DNA from 3 places in the Janthinobacterium sp. GW823-FHT06H09 genome. Region 2 is predicted to be linked to each of the others. Evidence: predicted binding sites of a transcription regulator. Region 2 holds the regulator's gene; each other region holds the start of a gene.
What was found. Region 2 encodes LexA, which represses DNA repair genes until DNA is damaged. Its sites were predicted from a motif close to ACTGTATNNNNATACAGT; they were not measured.
Positions count from the first base shown of each region.

Region 1: a site for LexA is predicted at 4,216-4,233, ahead of AC1Q6X_RS10730 (putative DNA modification/repair radical SAM protein). Genes of this name have one in related genera too.
Region 3: a site for LexA is predicted at 3,594-3,611, ahead of AC1Q6X_RS21090 (DNA topoisomerase IV subunit B). Genes of this name have one in related genera too.

Region 1 covers NZ_JBXAHC010000005.1:343,023-348,960, forward strand. The annotation lists gene AC1Q6X_RS10715 (BON domain-containing protein) at 1-341, shown strand, start outside; gene AC1Q6X_RS10720 (bile acid:sodium symporter family protein) at 543-1,556, shown strand; gene AC1Q6X_RS10725 (UdgX family uracil-DNA binding protein) at 1,508-2,971, opposite strand; gene AC1Q6X_RS10730 (putative DNA modification/repair radical SAM protein) at 2,968-4,200, opposite strand; gene modA (molybdate ABC transporter substrate-binding protein) at 4,338-5,108, shown strand; gene modB (molybdate ABC transporter permease subunit) at 5,125-5,796, shown strand; gene AC1Q6X_RS10745 (sulfate/molybdate ABC transporter ATP-binding protein) at 5,805-5,938, shown strand, end outside.
Region 2 covers NZ_JBXAHC010000001.1:478,184-484,121, forward strand. The annotation lists gene rplI (50S ribosomal protein L9) at 1-90, opposite strand, end outside; gene rpsR (30S ribosomal protein S18) at 118-408, opposite strand; gene priB (primosomal replication protein N) at 434-733, opposite strand; gene rpsF (30S ribosomal protein S6) at 754-1,143, opposite strand; gene AC1Q6X_RS02280 (hypothetical protein) at 1,186-1,386, opposite strand; gene lexA (transcriptional repressor LexA) at 1,419-2,054, shown strand; gene AC1Q6X_RS02290 (cystathionine gamma-synthase family protein) at 2,277-3,518, opposite strand; gene purF (amidophosphoribosyltransferase) at 3,562-5,085, opposite strand; gene AC1Q6X_RS02300 (CvpA family protein) at 5,124-5,612, opposite strand; gene AC1Q6X_RS02305 (SPOR domain-containing protein) at 5,633-5,938, opposite strand, start outside.
Region 3 covers NZ_JBXAHC010000012.1:143,243-149,180, forward strand. The annotation lists gene kdpB (potassium-transporting ATPase subunit KdpB) at 1-1,323, opposite strand, end outside; gene kdpA (potassium-transporting ATPase subunit KdpA) at 1,333-3,138, opposite strand; gene kdpF (K(+)-transporting ATPase subunit F) at 3,138-3,227, opposite strand; gene AC1Q6X_RS21090 (DNA topoisomerase IV subunit B) at 3,690-5,687, shown strand; gene AC1Q6X_RS21095 (molecular chaperone HscC) at 5,687-5,938, shown strand, end outside.

The DNA of each region.
Region 1 (5,938 bases), on a different contig from region 2:
ATACCCTGGTTGCCGCTATCGTACTGTCGGGCGCCTCGATCACCGCTTCGCATGCAGCTGACTCCGCCCCAAAAGCACAAGCTCCTGCTGACACCGTCGTGGCCGCCAACGCCGCCGCTGCCGTCCCTGATGAAACCATCACTTCCTCGGCCAAGGCCGCCCTGAGCGCCGATGCGCAAGCCGCTGCCCTGCCAGTCAAGGTAGCAACCCAGCAAGGTGTGGTCGTCCTGTCGGGCGATGTACCGAGCGCCGAAGCGGGTGACCGCGTCGTGCAGATCGTCGCTTCCGTGAGCGGCGTGAAAGAAATCAAGAACGAGCTGAAAGTCAAAGCCGCCGGTTAATCCCTCGCGCTGTACTTTACTCCGGGTTGCCCTGTCTGCGGACAGGGCATTTTTTTTGTGCCATTGTGTCCACAAGCCACGCTTGCTTCCAGGCAGGTAGTCCGGCGATAGGGTTAGAATAGCCAGCACTGGCGCCGATTCCGGCGCTTTTTGTCATCCATGGCGCAGTGTTGCAAGGCTGGGCCGCTACCAGGCTACCGCATGTCTTCTTTTTCTTCCGCCGCCCTGCTGCGCAATCTGAAACCCGACAACTTCACCATCGCCCTGCTCGTCACCGTGGCGCTGGCCAGCTTCCTGCCCTGCACGGGCCAGACGGCCGTGGTCTTCGGCAATATCACCACTGTTGCCATCGGCGCCCTGTTCTTCCTGCATGGCGCCAAGCTCTCGCGCGAAGCTGTGGTGGCCGGCGTCATGCACTGGCGCCTGCATTTGCTGGTGCTGGCCAGCACGTTTATTTTGTTCCCCCTGCTGGGCCTGGCCCTGCGGCCGCTGGCGCTGACCTTCCTCACGCCCGAGCTGTACGTGGGCATTTTGTTCCTGTGCGCCTTGCCGTCGACCGTGCAATCGTCGATCGCGCTGACGGCCATGGCGCGCGGCAATGTGCCAGCCGCCATCTGCAGCGCTTCGGCCTCGAATTTCATCGGCATTTTTCTTGCCCCCATCCTGGTGGGCTTGCTGGTGGCGAAAGGCGCGGAAAGCAAGTCGTCGGTCGACGCCGTTTTATCGATTGTCATGCAATTGCTGCTGCCCTTCCTGGCCGGCCAGTTCCTGCGCCGCTGGATAGGCCGCTGGGTCGACCGCCACAAGGCCATGCTGAAATTCGTCGACCAGGGTTCCATTTTGCTGGTGGTCTACACGGCCTTCAGCGAAGCCGTCAGCGAAGGCCTGTGGCACACGATCTCGGTGGAAACCCTGGTCGCCCTGGGCGTGTTCAGCATCGTGCTGCTGGCCCTGGTCCTGGGCCTGATGACGTTCATCAGCCGCCGCCTGGGTTTTAACAAGGAAGATGAGATCGCCATCGTCTTTTGCGGCTCGAAGAAAAGCCTGGCCAGCGGCGTACCGATGGCCAAGGTCTTGTTCGCCACGCACTCGCTGGGCATGGTGATTTTGCCGCTGATGCTGTTCCACCAGATTCAATTGATGATCTGCGCCGTGATTGCGCAGCGCTATGCGCGGCGCGATGAGGCGCAGGAAGTGCCGGCGGCGACGCCGTGATGCGGCTCCTGCAGTAGCCGCAGCGCCTGCCGCAAGCCATCGACAATCACCGCGTAGGCCTGGCGCCGGCTCTCTTCGTCCCGTGCGCGCAGCACATATGACGGGTGATACACGGTCACCACCCAGCGCCCGTCGTGTTCGATGGGCGTGCCGATCAGCGGCGTCATGCTGGCCGCGCCATCCTGCAGCACGGATTTCAATGCCGTGCTGCCCAGCGCCACGATCACCTGTGGTTTGCCACGTTCGATCTCTTCTTCCAGCCAGCCATGGCAGGCGAGGATCTCGCGCTGGGCCGGGGTCTTGTGCAGGCGGCGCTTGCCGCGCGGTTCCCACTTGAAATGCTTGACGGCATTGGTCAGATAGATGCTGTCGCGCGCTAGGCCCGCTTCCTGCATGGCCTGGTCCAGCAGTGTACCGGCCGGGCCGACGAACGGCAGTCCGGCCAGGTCTTCCTGGTCGCCCGGTTGTTCACCGACGAGCATGATGCGGGCGGTGTGCGGACCTGTGCCGGGCACGGCTTGCGTGGCGTGCTGCCACAGTGCGCAGCGGCGGCACTGGTCCAGTGTCGTGGCGGCCTCGCGCACCGGCTGGGCCCGCTCTGCGCTGATCGGGATCATGGCGGCGCCCTGCCGCTGTCCCACGCTGGCGGTTTGGCCCGTGCGCCGCTCGCCGTTGGCCGCGCCGCTCAGCATGGTGGGCACGATGGCGCCTTCGGGTAAATTTTTCCAGAAGCGCGAAGGGATATGGCTGTGCAGCAAGTCCGCATTCACGCGCGCGGGGTTGAAGATGCTGCGGTAGTACGTCAGCCATAGCGCTTCGCCCGCATCGTCGATGTCGGCCGCGCCGCGCAGCAGGGCCGGTCCCGCGTGCAAGGTGGCGCCATCCCACAGCATGCTGGCGCCGGGCGTGGCGATCATCCAGCTGGCCTTTCCCATGCGGCGCGCGAAGTGGCGCGCCACCTGCGGCAGCACCGCGTGCGTGGGCTCGAACCAGGCGACAAAACGGGGCGCGCCGTCACTTTCGGCCCGCTCGCGGAAGCGCACGTAGGCATGCATGTCGTGCTCCTCGCGGTGCACGGCCTTGACCATGGCGTGCAGGCGCGCGCCGTCCGCGTCGGCCGGGGACACCACGTCGTGCTGGCCCTGCTGCCAGCGCCACAGCACCTGATACAGGAAGGCCCAGCGGTCATGCACGTTGAAACAGGCGGCGCTTTCCAGCAGTTCCACCAGCTGGCGGGGCAGGCGCAGCGGTGGCGCGCCGGTATCCGTGGCCTCTGGCGTGGAGGAAAACAGGTCGCCGTCGCCGGGCTGCGATTGCCAGGCCACGTCGGCAGGCGGCACGCCGCGCGCGATCAGTTCGCGCGCGGCCGCGCGCCACGCGTCGAACGATTGCGCCAGCCGCACGAACGTACTCATGCTGCCTGCAGCTCCGGCCATAAGTTCAATTGCTGCGGTGCGTCCGCCATGGCGCGGCGCAAATGTTCGGAGGCGGTGGTGTCGCGTGCGGGAAAGTAGTCGGCCGTGATGATGAAGGGGGCAATCTTTTTCATGCTGCAGCGCAGGCGCGACAGGTCGGCATAGCGCACTTGCCGCAAACGGCGCAGGTCGACGATGCGCTGCGCGTTACGCAGGCCGATGCCGGGCACGCGCGCGATCATGTGCTGCGCCGCGCGGTTCAAGTCCAGCGGAAAATGTTCGCGGTGCGCCAGCGCCCACGCCAGTTTCGGATCGATGTCGAGCGCCAGGTTGCCGCCGCTGGCGGGCAGCAGTTCGCTGGCCTGGAAACCATAGCTACGCAGCAAGAAATCGGCCTGGTACAGCCGGTGTTCGCGCAGCATCGGCGGCGGCGCCAGCGGCACGCTTTTCGGGCTGTCGGGGATGGGGCTGAAGGCCGAGTAGTACACGCGCTTGAGTTTATAGCTGCCGTACAGGGTCTCGGCCGTGGCGAGGATTTGCTGGTCGTCGCTGGCGTCGGCGCCGACGATCATCTGCGTGCTTTGCCCGGCCGGCGCGAAGCGCGGCGAGCGCGGTTCTTCGGCCTTTTCATCGAGCTTGCGGCGGATGGCGCCCATGGCCAGCTTGATCGTGTGCACGCTCTTTTCCGGCGCCAGCTTCTGCACGCTGTCCTGGGTCGGCAATTCGATGTTGACGCTGAGCCGGTCGGCATAGCGGCCCGCCTGCGCGACCAGGGCCGGATCGGCGTCGGGGATGGTTTTCAGGTGGATGTAGCCGCGGAACTGGTGTACTTCGCGCAACTCGCGCGCCACCTGCACCAGTTGCTCCATCGTGTAGTCGGCCGACTGGATGATGCCGGAACTGAGGAACAGGCCGTCGATGTAGTTGCGCAGGTAAAAGTCGCTGGTCAGTTTCACCACTTCGGCCACCGTAAAGCGCGCGCGCGGCACGTTCGAGGTACGGCGGTTGACGCAGTACTGGCAATCGTACAGGCAGTAATTGGTCAACAGTATCTTCAGCAGCGAGACGCAGCGCCCGTCCGGCGTGTAGCTGTGGCAAATCCCCATGCCCGAGGTGGCGCCAAAGCCGTCCTTGCCGATGGAATCGCGCTTCGGCGCGCCGCTGCTGGCACAGGAAGCGTCGTACTTGGCCGCGTCGGCCAGGATTTCCAGCTTGTCCGTCAATTCCATGGTGCACCTCGATATACTGTGTTTATATACAGTATATCAGGGAATCGGCCTGGTACCGGCTTGATCTGTGCAATGGCAGAACGCTATATATCGGTGTATATTACGGACCTGGTTCTTTTCTCATTCAGGATACGCTCATGTGCCTCACCTTGCGCCTCACCTCCCTCGCCCGCCTGCTTGGCGTCACCCTGCTCGCCACTGCCGCTACCTCCGCCCTTGCCGGCGAAGTGGTCGTGTCGGCCGCAGCCAGCCTGACGAACGCGTTCAAGGATGCGGCGCAAAGCTACGAGGCGCAGTATCCGGGCAGCAAGGTGTCCCTGAACTTTGCCGCCTCGGGCGTGCTGCTGCAGCAGATCGTCAAGGGCGCGCCCGTCGACGTGTTTGCCTCTGCCGACCAGGAAACCATGGATGCGGCGCAAAAGCAGGGCCTGGTATTGCCGGCCGACCGCATGGACTTCGTCGGCAACAGCCTGGTGCTGATCGTGCCGCACGATAGCAAGCTGGGCATCAAAGCTTTGGCCGACCTGACGCACAAGGGCGTGACCCGCGTGGCCATCGCCAACCCGGCCAGCGTGCCCGTCGGCCGCTATTCGGAAGGCGCGCTGAAGAAGGCGAAGCTGTGGGAAGCCGTGCAGCCGAAAGCCATCGGCACGCAAAACGTGCGCCAGTCGCTCGACTATGTGGCGCGCGGCGAAGTCGATGCGGGCTTTGTCTACGCCACCGACGCGGCCATCATGAAAGACAAGGTGAACGTGGTGCTGGACGTGCCGCTCGACGCGCCCGTGCTGTACCCGATCGCCACCATCAAGGGCAGCGGCAATGCCGCCGAAGCGAAGCGCTTCGTCAGCTACCTGCAGACGGCACCTGCGCAAGCCATCCTGGCCAAGTACGGGTTTAAAAAGCCATAAAGTAAAAAGACTGTACATGGATATCGCCTGGACCGCGCTGGCCCTGTCGCTCAAAGTTGCGGCCTGGGCCACGGCGCTCAATTTGCTGCTCGGCATCGGTACGGGCTATCTGCTGGCGCGCACGCGTTTTCCGGGGCGCGAGCTGCTCGACGCCCTGCTGACCCTGCCGATGGTGATGCCGCCCACCGTGCTCGGCTATTACCTGCTGGTGCTGCTGGGCCGGCGCGGCACCCTGGGCGTCTGGCTGCAGGACAACTTCGGCATCAACCTGATCTTTACGTGGCAGGGCGCCGTGATCGCTTCCACGGTGGTCGCCTTTCCCCTCGTCTTCAAGCCCGCGCGCGCCGCCTTCGAAGCGGTTGACGGGCAGCTCGAGCAGGCGGCCCGCGTGCTGGGCATCTCGGAGCTGGCGATTTTCTTTCGCGTCACCTTGCCGCTGGCCTGGCGCGGCATCCTGGCCGGCGTGCTGCTGGGCTTCGTGCGCGCGCTCGGCGAATTCGGCGCCACCCTGATGGTGGCCGGCAGCATTCCCGGCAAGACGCAGACCCTGTCGGTGGCCGTGTATGAAGCCGTGCAGGCGGGCCAGGATGAGGTGGCCAATACGCTGGTCGTGATTATCTCGCTAGTTTGCATCGTGGTGCTGCTGTCGGCTGGCCGCCTGGCGCCCGGGCGCGTCGCGCACAAATGAGGCCTATGATGACGTCCATGCAACTCGACCTCGACATTCGCGCTACCTTGCGCTCCGGCAAACGCCGTTTCGACCTGCACGTGCAATGCACCTCCGGCAGCCAGCGCATCGCCATGTATGGCCCGTCCGGCGCCGGCAAGAG
Region 2 (5,938 bases):
CAGGAAGTTACGTGCGTAACCGTCTTTGACTTTGACGACTTCGCCGAGGTTACCGACGTTTACAACTTTTTCTAACAGAATGATTTGCATAGTTCTTCTCCAGGAATATCTGACCGATTAAGCGTGGTGCAGATCGGTGTATGGCAGCAGCGCGAGGAAGCGAGCGCGCTTGATTGCGGTGTCGACTTGGCGCTGGTAGTGCGCTTTGGTACCGGTCAGGCGTGCTGGCATGATCTTGCCGTTTTCCTGGACGAAGTCTTTCAGCGTGTCGACGTCTTTGTAGTCGACTTGCTCAACGTGAGCTGCCGTGAAGCGGCAGAACTTCTTACGTTTGAACAAAGGGTTTTGCTGTTTGCGTTTTTCTTTAAGCTTGAGCTTATTTTTGTCGAACTTTTTACCGAATGCCATGTCAGGCTCCTGTATCTAAAATGCGCTAGTCAGAATTGACTGCACTAAAATCAATGATGTGAAACACCAAACTCTTGCTGTTGCGGCTCTTCCTGGCCAGGAAACCCGTGAACTGATACACCCCGCCCAAGCTTGCCTGACTGAACCGGCCTGAAATTTCGCCAGCGGCTAGCGCGGCAACATCAAACTCGGTCAAACGGGCAATCCCTGCTTCCATCTGCTGCGAACTGTGTTGCAATACTGCATTCACAATCGGCAGCCCTGCCGGGGTATAGCGCAATATTTCGCGCTCGGCAATGATGGCGGTGACTTGTAGCTGGTTCAGCGCACGATCCTGGTCAAGAATTAAGCTGCTGCTGCGGCTGGAGCGGCTGCTGGTGCTTCGGTGCGGTGGCTTTTGGCCGCGTCTTCGCGTTGTACCGATTTCATCATCGGCGAAGGAGCTGTTTCAGCTTTCTTCATTTTAACGGTCAGGTGACGCAACACGGCATCATTGAATTTGAATGCTGTTTCCAACTCGACCAGGGTCTCGTTGTCGCATTCGATGTTCAGGCAGATGTAGTGTGCTTTAGGCAGCTTTTGGATCGAGTAAGCCATTTGACGGCGGCCCCAATCTTCCACGCGGTGAACCGAACCGCCGCGGGTGGTTACGCTGGCTTTGTAGCGTTCGATCATCGCGGGCACTTGCTCGCTTTGGTCCGGATGGACGATAAAGACTATTTCATAATGACGCATGCAAACTCCTTCAGGTCGGATTGATAATCGCCCACCCCGGCGTCAAGACGGGTGTGGGAAGGTCAGCCGAAGATTATAACCGCCTTTTGCAAACGTTTCAATCATTGCTTGCGCCAGCGCCCGAAAAGCCCGCGCGCCACCGTGCTTTTCGACCGGGAACAAGTATTTCTTGCGAAATTCGCCGAAAACACGGAAATCCCCTTGCATAGTGGGCGATACTGTACAAAAATACAGACTGTTCATATAGACAGCATTTTAGTATGCACCCACCGCTCATGATCAAGCTGACAGCACGACAAGAACAAATCCTGAACCTGATCAAGGACGCGATTGAAAACACGGGCTTTCCTCCCACCCGTGCCGAAATTGCCAATGAACTGGGTTTCAAATCGGCCAATGCGGCCGAGGAGCATTTGCAGGCCCTGGCCCGCAAGGGCGCGATCGAGATTTCGCCCGGCACCTCGCGCGGCATCCGCCTGATCGGCGCGGCAGCCGAAGCGCCGCCATCGAAAGTGCCGGCGGCGCTGCTGATGTCGCTGCCCCTGATCGGCAGGGTGGCCGCCGGTTCGCCCATCCTGGCCCAGGAAAACCTGGAAGCGAGCTACAACGTGGACCCCGCCCTGTTTTCGGCCAAGCCCGACTTCCTGCTGAAGGTACGCGGCTGGTCCATGCGCGACGCCGGCATCATGGATGGCGATTTACTGGCCGTCAAGAAGGTCGACAGCGCCAAGAATGGCCAGATCGTCGTGGCCCGCATCGGCGACGAAGTCACGGTCAAGCGCTACAAGAAGACGGGTTCCGTCATCGAATTGCTGCCGGAAAACCCCGACTTCAAGGTCATCACCGTGTCGCCGGAAGATGAATTTGCCCTGGAAGGCCTGGCCGTCGGACTCATGCGCAGCTGGCATTAAGTTGCATGCCGGGGTCAGACCCGCCGGGTCTGACCCCAGTTTTTAGTTGCGGCCCCTTCTCATGCCTGACACCTAAGTTTCCGTCATCGAACTGCTGCCGAAAGATGAATTCGCCCTGGAAGGCCTGGCTGTGGGACTGATGCGCAGCTGGCATTAAACGACTGCACGAACAAAGGGCCGCAACAGCATGACTGTTGCGGCCCTTTTCATTTGTCCGGCGACTTATACATCGAGTGCCTGGCGGAAATCCTCGAGCAGATCCACCTCATCCTCGATACCGACGGAGACGCGGATCAGCGATTCGGCGATGCCCATGCTGGCGCGGCGCTCGGCGCCCATCTCATAGAAGATCGTGTGGGCGACGGGAATGACCAGGGTACGCGTGTCGCCGAGGTTGCTCGCTGGAATGGCCAAATTCAAACGATTGAGGAAATCGAAGCAATCGATGCCATCCTTCAATTCAAAGCTGAACAGCGAACCATAGCTGCGGAACAGGTCGCTCGCCAAGGCGTGCTGCGGGTGCAACGCCAAGCCCGGGTAATGCACGGCCGCCACTCTCGGGTCGGCCTGCAACATGGTGGCCAGCGCCAGGGCGTTCGAGCAGGTGCGGTCCATGCGCAAGGCCATGGTTTCCGCGCCGACGGCGATGTGGTGCGCCGCTTCCGGACCCAGCGAGGCGCCGAAGTCGCGCAAGGCCTTGGCACGGATTTGCGCGATGCCCCACTGCGCGGGCGCCGCCTTCTTGTAGTTCTCGAAAATATTCGGATACTGCGTCCAGTCGAACACGCCCGTGTCCGTCAAGCTGCCGCCCAGCGCATTGCCGTGGCCGCCAATGGATTTCGTCAAGGCGTTGACCACGAGGCCCGCGCCCACGGCTTTCGGGCGGAACAAATACGGCGTCGTCATCGTGTTGTCGACGATGTACAGGATGCCCTTTTCGCGGCACAGGTCACCGATTTTTTTCAGGTCGGCGATCTGCGTGCGCGGATTGGCGATGGTTTCCACGAACACGATGCGCGTGGCAGGCGTGATGGCGGCCGCCACGTTGGCTACCTCGGTGGCGTCGACGAACGATACGGCGATGCCCTGCCCCGTCACCGTTTGCCACAGGCTGTTGGTATTGCCGAACAAAAAGGCCGACGAGACGACATGGTCGCCCGCGCGCAGCAGCGACTGCACCACGGCGCCGATGGCGCCCATGCCGGTGGCGAAGCACAAGGTCGCCACGCCGTCTTCCATCTTGTTGACCTTGTCTTCCAGCGCGGACACGGTGGGGTTGCCCTGGCGGCCATAGCGGAAACCGGGCTCCTTGCCCTGGAATACGGAAGCGAGCTGGCGCGCATCGCCGTAGCCGAAGGCGACGGAAGTGTGCACGGGCTTGTGCAGCGACCCATGCTCGATGCCCTTGCGGCGGTCGTTATGCAGGATGGTGGTGGTAAAGCCGTAGTTTTTTTTATCGTTCATGATCGCGGAGCAAAAAAAGCCCGGCGCTAGCCGGGCAAGATAATTACGCTTCTGTCGTTGCCAGGTTCAGGTTCAGCTGGGAACGCGGCGTATCTTCGGGCGCTGCCGCCTTCGGATGGTGGCGCGCATATTCCAGACGGTCCAGGTATTCCTGCGACACGTCGCCCGTCACGTAGACGCCGTCGAAGCACGAGGCCTCGAAGTTGGTCAGGGCCGGGTTGACGTCGGCGATCGCCTGCTTGAGCGCGCCGATATCCTGGTAGACCAGGTAATCGGCCGTGATTTCGCGGCACACTTCTTCCGTCGTGCGGCCGTAGGCGATCAGCTCGTCGCGCGTCGGCATGTCGATGCCGTACACGTTCGGATAGATGACCGGCGGCGCGGCCGAGGCGAAGATGACTTTCGTCGCGCCCGCTTCACGCGCCATCTGCACGATTTCACGGCTGGTGGTGCCGCGCACGATGGAATCGTCGACGAGCAAGACCACTTTATCCTTGAATTCGGACGGGATCGCGTTGAGCTTCTGGCGCACGGATTTCTTGCGCGCCGCCTGGCCCGGCATGATAAAGGTGCGGCCGATGTAGCGGTTCTTGATGAAGCCTTCGCGGTATTCGATGTTCAGCGCCATGGCCAGCTGGATGGCGGCCGGACGCGAGGAATCGGGAATCGGCATGACCACGTCGATATGCACGCCTGGCAATTCGGCGCGGATCTTCTCGGCCAGGTATTCGCCCATTTTCAGGCGCGTGGCGTACACGGAGGCGCCGTCGATGACGGAGTCGGGACGGGCCAGGTAGACGAATTCGAACACGCAGGGGTTCAGGCTGGCATTGTCGGCGCACTGGGCGCTGTGCAATTTCTTGTCGGCATCGATGAAGACGGCTTCGCCGGGACCGATGTCGCGCACGAAGCGGAAGCCCATGCCTTCCAGGGCCACGGATTCGGAAGCGATCAGGTATTCGGGACCCTGCTCCGTTTCATTGATGCCCAGGCACAGCGGGCGGATGCCGTGCGGGTCGCGGAAGGCCAGCAAGCCCACGCCGGCGATTTGCGCGACGGCGGCATAGCCGCCCTTGACGCGACGGTTCAGCACGGTCACGGCCTTGAAGATCGCTTCCGGGTCCAGGTTCAGGCCCGTCGTCGCTTCCTGGATTTCATGCGCCAGCACGTTGAGCAGCACTTCCGAATCGGAATCGGTATTGATGTGGCGGCGGTCGTTCTTGAACATTTCCAGCTTCAACTGTTCCCAGTTGGTCAGGTTGCCATTGTGCGCCAGGGTGATGCCGAAAGGCGCATTCACATAGAACGGCTGTGCTTCCTCTTCGCTCGACGAACCGGCCGTCGGGTAGCGGCAATGGCCGATGCCCGTCGTGCCTTGCAGCGAACGCATGTTGCGCGTACGGAAGACGTCTCGCACGAGGCCGTTGGCCTTGTGCATGGAAAACATACTGCTGTGATTGGTCGCAATCCCTGCCGCGTCCTGACCGCGATGTTGCAGGAGCAACAATGCATCATAGAGCAATTGATTGACAGGTTGATGGGAAACGACGCCGACGATGCCACACATGGTGTGCTCCTAAACTGTGCTACTGATTTTAAAAAAATTCAAAATTTCACATGCTGCGCGTAAGCGGCAGGCAGATAAGGCTTGATGGCGCGCGCGCCCTGTTCCGCGAGCGGACTGAGCAGCGCGTTTTTCCAGAATGGCTGCTGCGGTATGGAAGTCATGCCACACAAGATGACGGCGGTCAGCACGATCACAAGGCCCCGCGCCACGCCGAACAGGCTGCCCAGGGTGCGGTCGGCCAGACTCAGGCCTGTCACCTTGACGAGCGCGTCAACCGTCATGGACAGCAATCCCATCAAAATGCGCACGCCGATGAACAGCACTACGAAAGCCAGCAATAAACGGATCGCTTCGCCCGGCACGGCTTCCGGCAGAAATTTCGCCAGGGTGGCGCCATAGGCATTGGCAATGACGAACGCCACGATCCAGCTGACCAGGGACAGTATTTCCTTGACCAGGCCGCGCATCATGCTGATCAGCACGGAAGTCACCAGCACGAACAGCACCAGGTAATCGAAGATCGTCACGCGCATTCAGCCTTGCAACATCACGCCGGCACCAGCGAGCCGCCCAGGCCCAGCTTTTGCAACTTGGCGCGCGTCTTTTCCGCGTCTTCGCGGCTGCCGAACGGTCCCACGCGCACGCGGATGCGCTCGCCCGCCGGACTGGAGACTTTCTGCGTGTACGACTTGATGCCCGCTTCGCGCAGCTTGTCCTGCAATTCATCGACCTTGTCCTGCGTCGCCAGCGCCGCCACCTGCACCACGAACTTGCCGCTGCCGGCGTCGTGGGCCTTGTCTTGCGCTTTTTCTTGCGGCTTGTCTTGCGGCTTGTCTTGCGGCTTGCCTTCCAG
Region 3 (5,938 bases), on a different contig from region 2:
CGTGCTGCCGCGGCGCGCGATGTCGTCGACGGCGCGTCCCACCTCGGCCGGATACGGCTGGCCCAGCGCTTCCACATACTTTTTCATGGAATCGGCCGCGCCCTTGCGCAACTGGCGCACCTGCTGCTCGCCCGGGATATCCACGCCGCTCATGCGCGTCTGCGCCGTGAACGGCACGAAGGTGGCGTGCAGGCTGGCCATCTCGCGTTCGCGGATATTGAATTTCTGCTTGGCCAGCACGACGATGCTGCGCCCTTCCGGCGTTTCATCGGCCAGCGAAGCCAGCTGCGCCGCATCGGCCAGCTGCTGTTCCGTCACGCCGGGCGCCGGCACGAAGCTCGACGCCTGGCGGTTGCCCAGGGTGATGGTGCCCGTCTTATCGAGCAGCAGCACGTCCACGTCGCCGGCCGCTTCCACGGCGCGGCCCGAGGTGGCGATCACATTGGCCTGCATCATGCGGCTCATGCCGGCCACGCCGATGGCCGACAGCAGGCCGCCGATGGTGGTCGGAATCAGGCACACGAGCAGCGCGATCAGCACGGTGATCGTCACCGGCGTGCCGCTGCCGGCCGCCGCCACGGAAAACAGCGAGTACGGCAGCAAGGTCACGGTGACGATCAGGAATACGATCGACAGGGCGACGAGCAGGATCGTCAGGGCGATCTCGTTCGGCGTCTTCTGGCGCTTGGCGCCTTCGACCATGGCGATCATGCGGTCGATGAAGGCTTCGCCCGGATTGACGGAAACGCGCACCAGCAGCCAGTCGGACAGCACGCGGGTGCCGCCCGTGACGGCGGAAAAGTCGCCGCCCGATTCGCGGATGACGGGCGCCGATTCGCCCGTGATGGCGCTTTCGTCGACGGAGGCCACGCCGGCCGTCACTTCGCCGTCGGCGGGAATCACGTCGCCCGCCTCGACCAGCACCGTCATGCCCTTGCGCAGGTCGGTCGCCGGCGTGGGCAGCCAGGAGGTGCCGTACTTCGGCGTCTGCATTTTCTTCGCCATCACCGTCTGCTTGAGGGCGCGCAGCGAGGCCGCCTGGGCCTTGCTGCGGCCTTCGGCCAGCGCTTCGGCGAAGTTCGCGAACAGCACGGTAAACCACAGCCACACGGCGACGGCGACGATGAAGCCGAACGGCGCTTCACCCTGGCCACCGCTGATCCCGGCCTGGGTCGCCAGCAAGGTCGTGATGATGCTGCCGACATAGACGACGAACATCACGGGGCTGCGCCACTGCGTGCGGGGGTCGAGTTTTTTGAACGCATCGACGATGGCGGGGCCAATCAGTGCGGAATCGAACAAAGTCAGGCTTGTGCGTGACATGGTAGCCTCTTATTTGATGAAAAGTTGCAGGTGTTCGACGATCGGGCCCAGGGCCAGCGCGGGAACGTAATTCAATACACCAACCAGCACGACGACGCCGATCAGCAGGCCGATGAACATGGGGCCGTGCGTGGGCATGGTGCCGGCGTTGGCCGACAGGCGCTGCTTGGCCGCCAGCGAACCGGCCACCGCCAGCACGGGCACGATCACGCCGAAGCGGCCGAACCACATGGCGATCGCCAGCATCACGTTGTAGAACGGCGTGTTGGCGGACAGGCCGGCAAACGCGCTGCCGTTGTTGTTGGCCGCCGACGTGAAGGCGTACAGAATCTCGGAGAAACCGTGCGCGCCCGGATTGGCCACGCCGATCTTGCCCGGTTCGACCATCACGGCGATCGCCGTGCCCGTCAATACGAGGGCTGGCGTAATCAGGATGGCCAGCGACACCATCTTCATTTCATACGCCTGGATTTTCTTGCCCAGGTATTCAGGCGTGCGGCCTATCATCAGGCCGGCGATGAAGACGGCCAGGATGGCGAACATCAGCATGCCGTACAGGCCCGTGCCCACGCCGCCGAAAATCACTTCGCCGAACTGCATCAGCAGCAGCGGCACCATGCCGCCCAGGGGCATGTAGGAATCGTGCATGGAATTGACGGCACCGCACGATGCGGCCGTCGTCACCGCCGCGAACAGGGTCGAGGAGCTGATGCCGAAGCGCGTTTCCTTGCCTTCCATATTGCCGCCCGATTGCAGGCTGCTGGCCTGCTGGTCCACGCCCAGTGCCTGCAACGCCGGATTGGCTTGCTGCTCGGCGCTCATCACGCCGGCCGTCATGACGACAAAGATCAGGGTCATTGCGGCCAGCACGGCCCAACCCTGGCGCATGTCGCCCACCATGCGGCCGAACGTGAAGCACAGGCCGGCGGGAATGATGAAGATGGCCAGCATCTGCAGGAAGTTCGACAGCACGGTCGGGTTTTCGTACGGATGCGAGGAATTGGCATTGAAGAAGCCGCCGCCATTCGTGCCCAGCAGCTTGATCGACTCCTGCGACGCGACGGGGCCCATGGCGATCGTCTGCGTCGTCGCCACTTGCGCTTCCATCACGGGTTTGCCGGCGGCGTCCAGCACGGGCTGGCCGTCGGCCGTCACCTTCGGCGTTTCATACGCCACGTGATCGAGCAGGGTCACTTCCTTATAGGCGGAAAAATTCTGGATCATGCCTTCGCCCATGAAAACGACGGACAGGGCCAGGGACAGCGGCAGCAGGATGTACAGGGTCGAGCGCACCAGGTCGACCCAGAAATTGCCGATCGATTTTCCCGAGCGCGAGGCGAAGCCGCGCACCAGCGCGAAGATCACGGCAATGCCGGTGGCCGCCGAAAAGAAATTCTGGCACGCCATGCCCAGCATCTGCGTCAGATAGCTCATGGTCTGTTCGCCGCCGTAGCCCTGCCAGTTGGTATTGGCGACGAAGCTGACGGTGGTATTGAACGAGGAATCGGGGCTGACGGCGCCCAGACCCTGGGGATTCAGGGGCAGGAAACCCTGCAGGCGCTGCAGGCCGTAGACGAAGACGGCGCCCACGGTATTGAAGACGATCAGGGCGATGGCATAGCTTTTCCAGCCCATGGCCTTGTCGGCGGGAAGGCCGGACCAGCGGTACAGCAGGTTTTCCAGCTTTTGCAGCCAGCCCAGGCCGCGCACGGGGCCATCGCCGGCCACCTTGGCCATGTACAGGCCCAGCGGATAGCCGGCGGCCAGCAGCACGGCCAGGAAGGCCACCAACAACAGTATCGATTGCGTCGTCATCACAGTTCCTCCGCCTTCAGCAGCGCCACCAGCAAATACACGAGCAGGCCGGCCGAGACGACGGCGCCCAGCACATAAAACGCGTTCATTTGACGCTCCCTAATTTGTCGCAGGCGACGGCAAAGCCGGCCGCCACGACGAAAAACACGGCAATCAAGCCGAGATATACGAGATCCATTCCCACCCTCATTCAGGTTTGTTTTGATAGTGAGCAGATTAGCCAAAAGGGTCTAAAAAATTCGTAAAGACTGGGAAGGCAGCTGTAAACAAGATGTAAAAAAGGCCGCTTTACCGCATAAAATCCATCACAATTGGCGCAAAACCCCGCGCGCGGCGCACTGTTGTTGCCTTGGAGTAGCGCTATTGCTCGCCGGACAAGATAGAATGCGCGAGCGTCCGCACAAGGACGCCAAGCCTGCCGCACTGCCCTCCCCCAGTGACGCTGGACGGGATATACTGTATATTCATACAGTTATCGCCGCCGCTGTCATTGCGCCCGCAGTGCCCTGGCCTGGCGTTCCAACCACTGTCTTTACTTAGCTTGAACACGTATGGCCACTAAAAAACCAGCATCCGACTACAGCGAATCATCCATCCGTGTCCTGAAAGGACTGGAACCCGTCAAGCAGCGCCCGGGGATGTACACCCGCACTGAAAATCCGCTGCACATCATTCAGGAAGTGATCGACAATGCCTCCGACGAGGCGCTGGGCGGTCATTGCACGCATATCGCCGTCACGCAGAACACGGATGGCAGCATCACCGTCGAAGACAATGGCCGCGGCATTCCCGTCGGCCTGCACCCGGAAGAAGGCGTGCCGACGGTGGAAATCGTGTTTACACGGCTGCACGCGGGCGGCAAGTTCGACAAGGGTTCGGGCGGCGCCTACGCGTTCTCGGGCGGCTTGCACGGCGTCGGCGTGTCCGTCACCAATGCGCTGTCGACGCGCCTGGAAATCACCGTCTGGCGCAAGGAAAGCGACGGCAACGGCTTGCACCACATGGTGTTTGCCAACGGCGACGTGATCGAGCCCCTGAGTTCCCGCCCCGCCCCGCGCGACGGCAAAAAATCCGGCACGCGCGTCACCGCCTGGCCCGATGCGAAATACTTTGATTCGCCGAACATCTCGCAAACGGAACTGCAACGCCTGCTGCGCTCGAAAGCCGTGCTGCTGCCGGGCGTGACCGTCACGCTGACCAACGCGAAGACGGGCGATACGCAGACCTGGCAGTACGCGGAAGGCTTGCGCGGCTACCTGACCGAAACGCTGGCGCAGGTATCGAACGGCGAAACCCTGATTCCCCTGTTCGAAGGCGCGCAATACGCTGGCCCGGACTCGGAAGGCTTTGCCGAAGGCGAAGGCGCGGCCTGGGTCGTGGCGTGGACGGAAGAAGGCGCCATCGTGCGCGAATCGTACGTCAACCTGATTCCCACCTCGAATGGCGGCACGCACGAATCGGGCTTGCGCGACGGCCTGTTCGGCGCCGTGAAAAACTTCGTCGAGATGCACTCGCTGCTGCCTAAAGGCGTGAAACTGCTGCCGGAAGACGTGTTTGCGCGCGCATCGTTCGTGCTGTCGGCCAAGGTGCTGGACCCGCAATTCCAGGGCCAGATCAAGGAACGCCTCAATTCGCGCGACGCCGTGCGCCTCGTCTCGACCTTCACCAAGCCGCCGCTGGAACTGTGGCTGAACCAGCACGTCGACTACGGCAAGAAGCTGGCCGAGCTCGTGATCAAGCAGGCGCAGTCGCGCCAGCGTTCGCTGCAAAAAGTGGAAAAGAAAAAATCCTCGGGCGTGGCCGTCCTTCCCGGCAAGCTGACCGACTGCGAATCGTCGGACATCGCGCGCAATGAACTGTTCCTCGTCGAGGGCGACTCGGCGGGCGGTTCGGCCAAGATGGGCCGCGACAAGGAATTCCAGGCGATCCTGCCCCTGCGCGGCAAGGTGCTCAATTCGTGGGAAACGGACCGCGACCGCCTGTTCGCCAATAACGAGATCCATGACATTGCGGTGGCCATCGGCGTCGATCCGCACAGCGTGGGCGACTCGCCCGACCTGTCGGGCCTGCGCTACGGCAAGATCTGCATCCTGTCGGATGCGGACGTGGACGGCTCGCACATCCAGGTACTGCTGCTGACCCTGTTCTTCAAGCACTTCCCCGTCCTGATCAACAAGGGCCACATCTGCATCGCCCGTCCGCCGTTGTACCGCGTGGACGCGCCGGCGCGCGGCAAGAAGCCGATGCAGAAAATCTATGCGCTCGACGACGGCGAGCTGGTCGCCATCGAGGACAAGCTGCGCAAGGAAGGCGTGAAACAGGGCGCCTGGTCGATCTCGCGCTTCAAGGGCCTGGGCGAGATGAACGCCGAGCAGCTGTGGGAAACGACGATGAATCCGGACACGCGCCGTTTGCTGCCCGTCACGCTCGGTGAAATCGACCACATGGCCTCGGCGTCCCGCTTCAATATGTTGATGGGCAAGGGCGAGGCGGCAGGACGCCGCGCCTGGATCGAGGAACACGGCAATGAGGCGGAGGCGGATATCTGATGATCATCGGCATCGACCTGGGCACCACCAACAGCCTGGTCGCCATCTGGCGCGACGGCAAGGCTTCCATCATCCCGAATGCGCTCGGTGAACACCTGACGCCGTCGTGCGTGAGCATCGACGACGACGGCACCGTGCTGGTGGGCCGCGCCGCGCGCGAACGGCTGCAGACGCACCCGCAGCTGACGGCGGCCGTCTTCAAGCGCTACATGGGCAGCGAAAAGAAGATCACCCTCGGCACGCAGCAATTC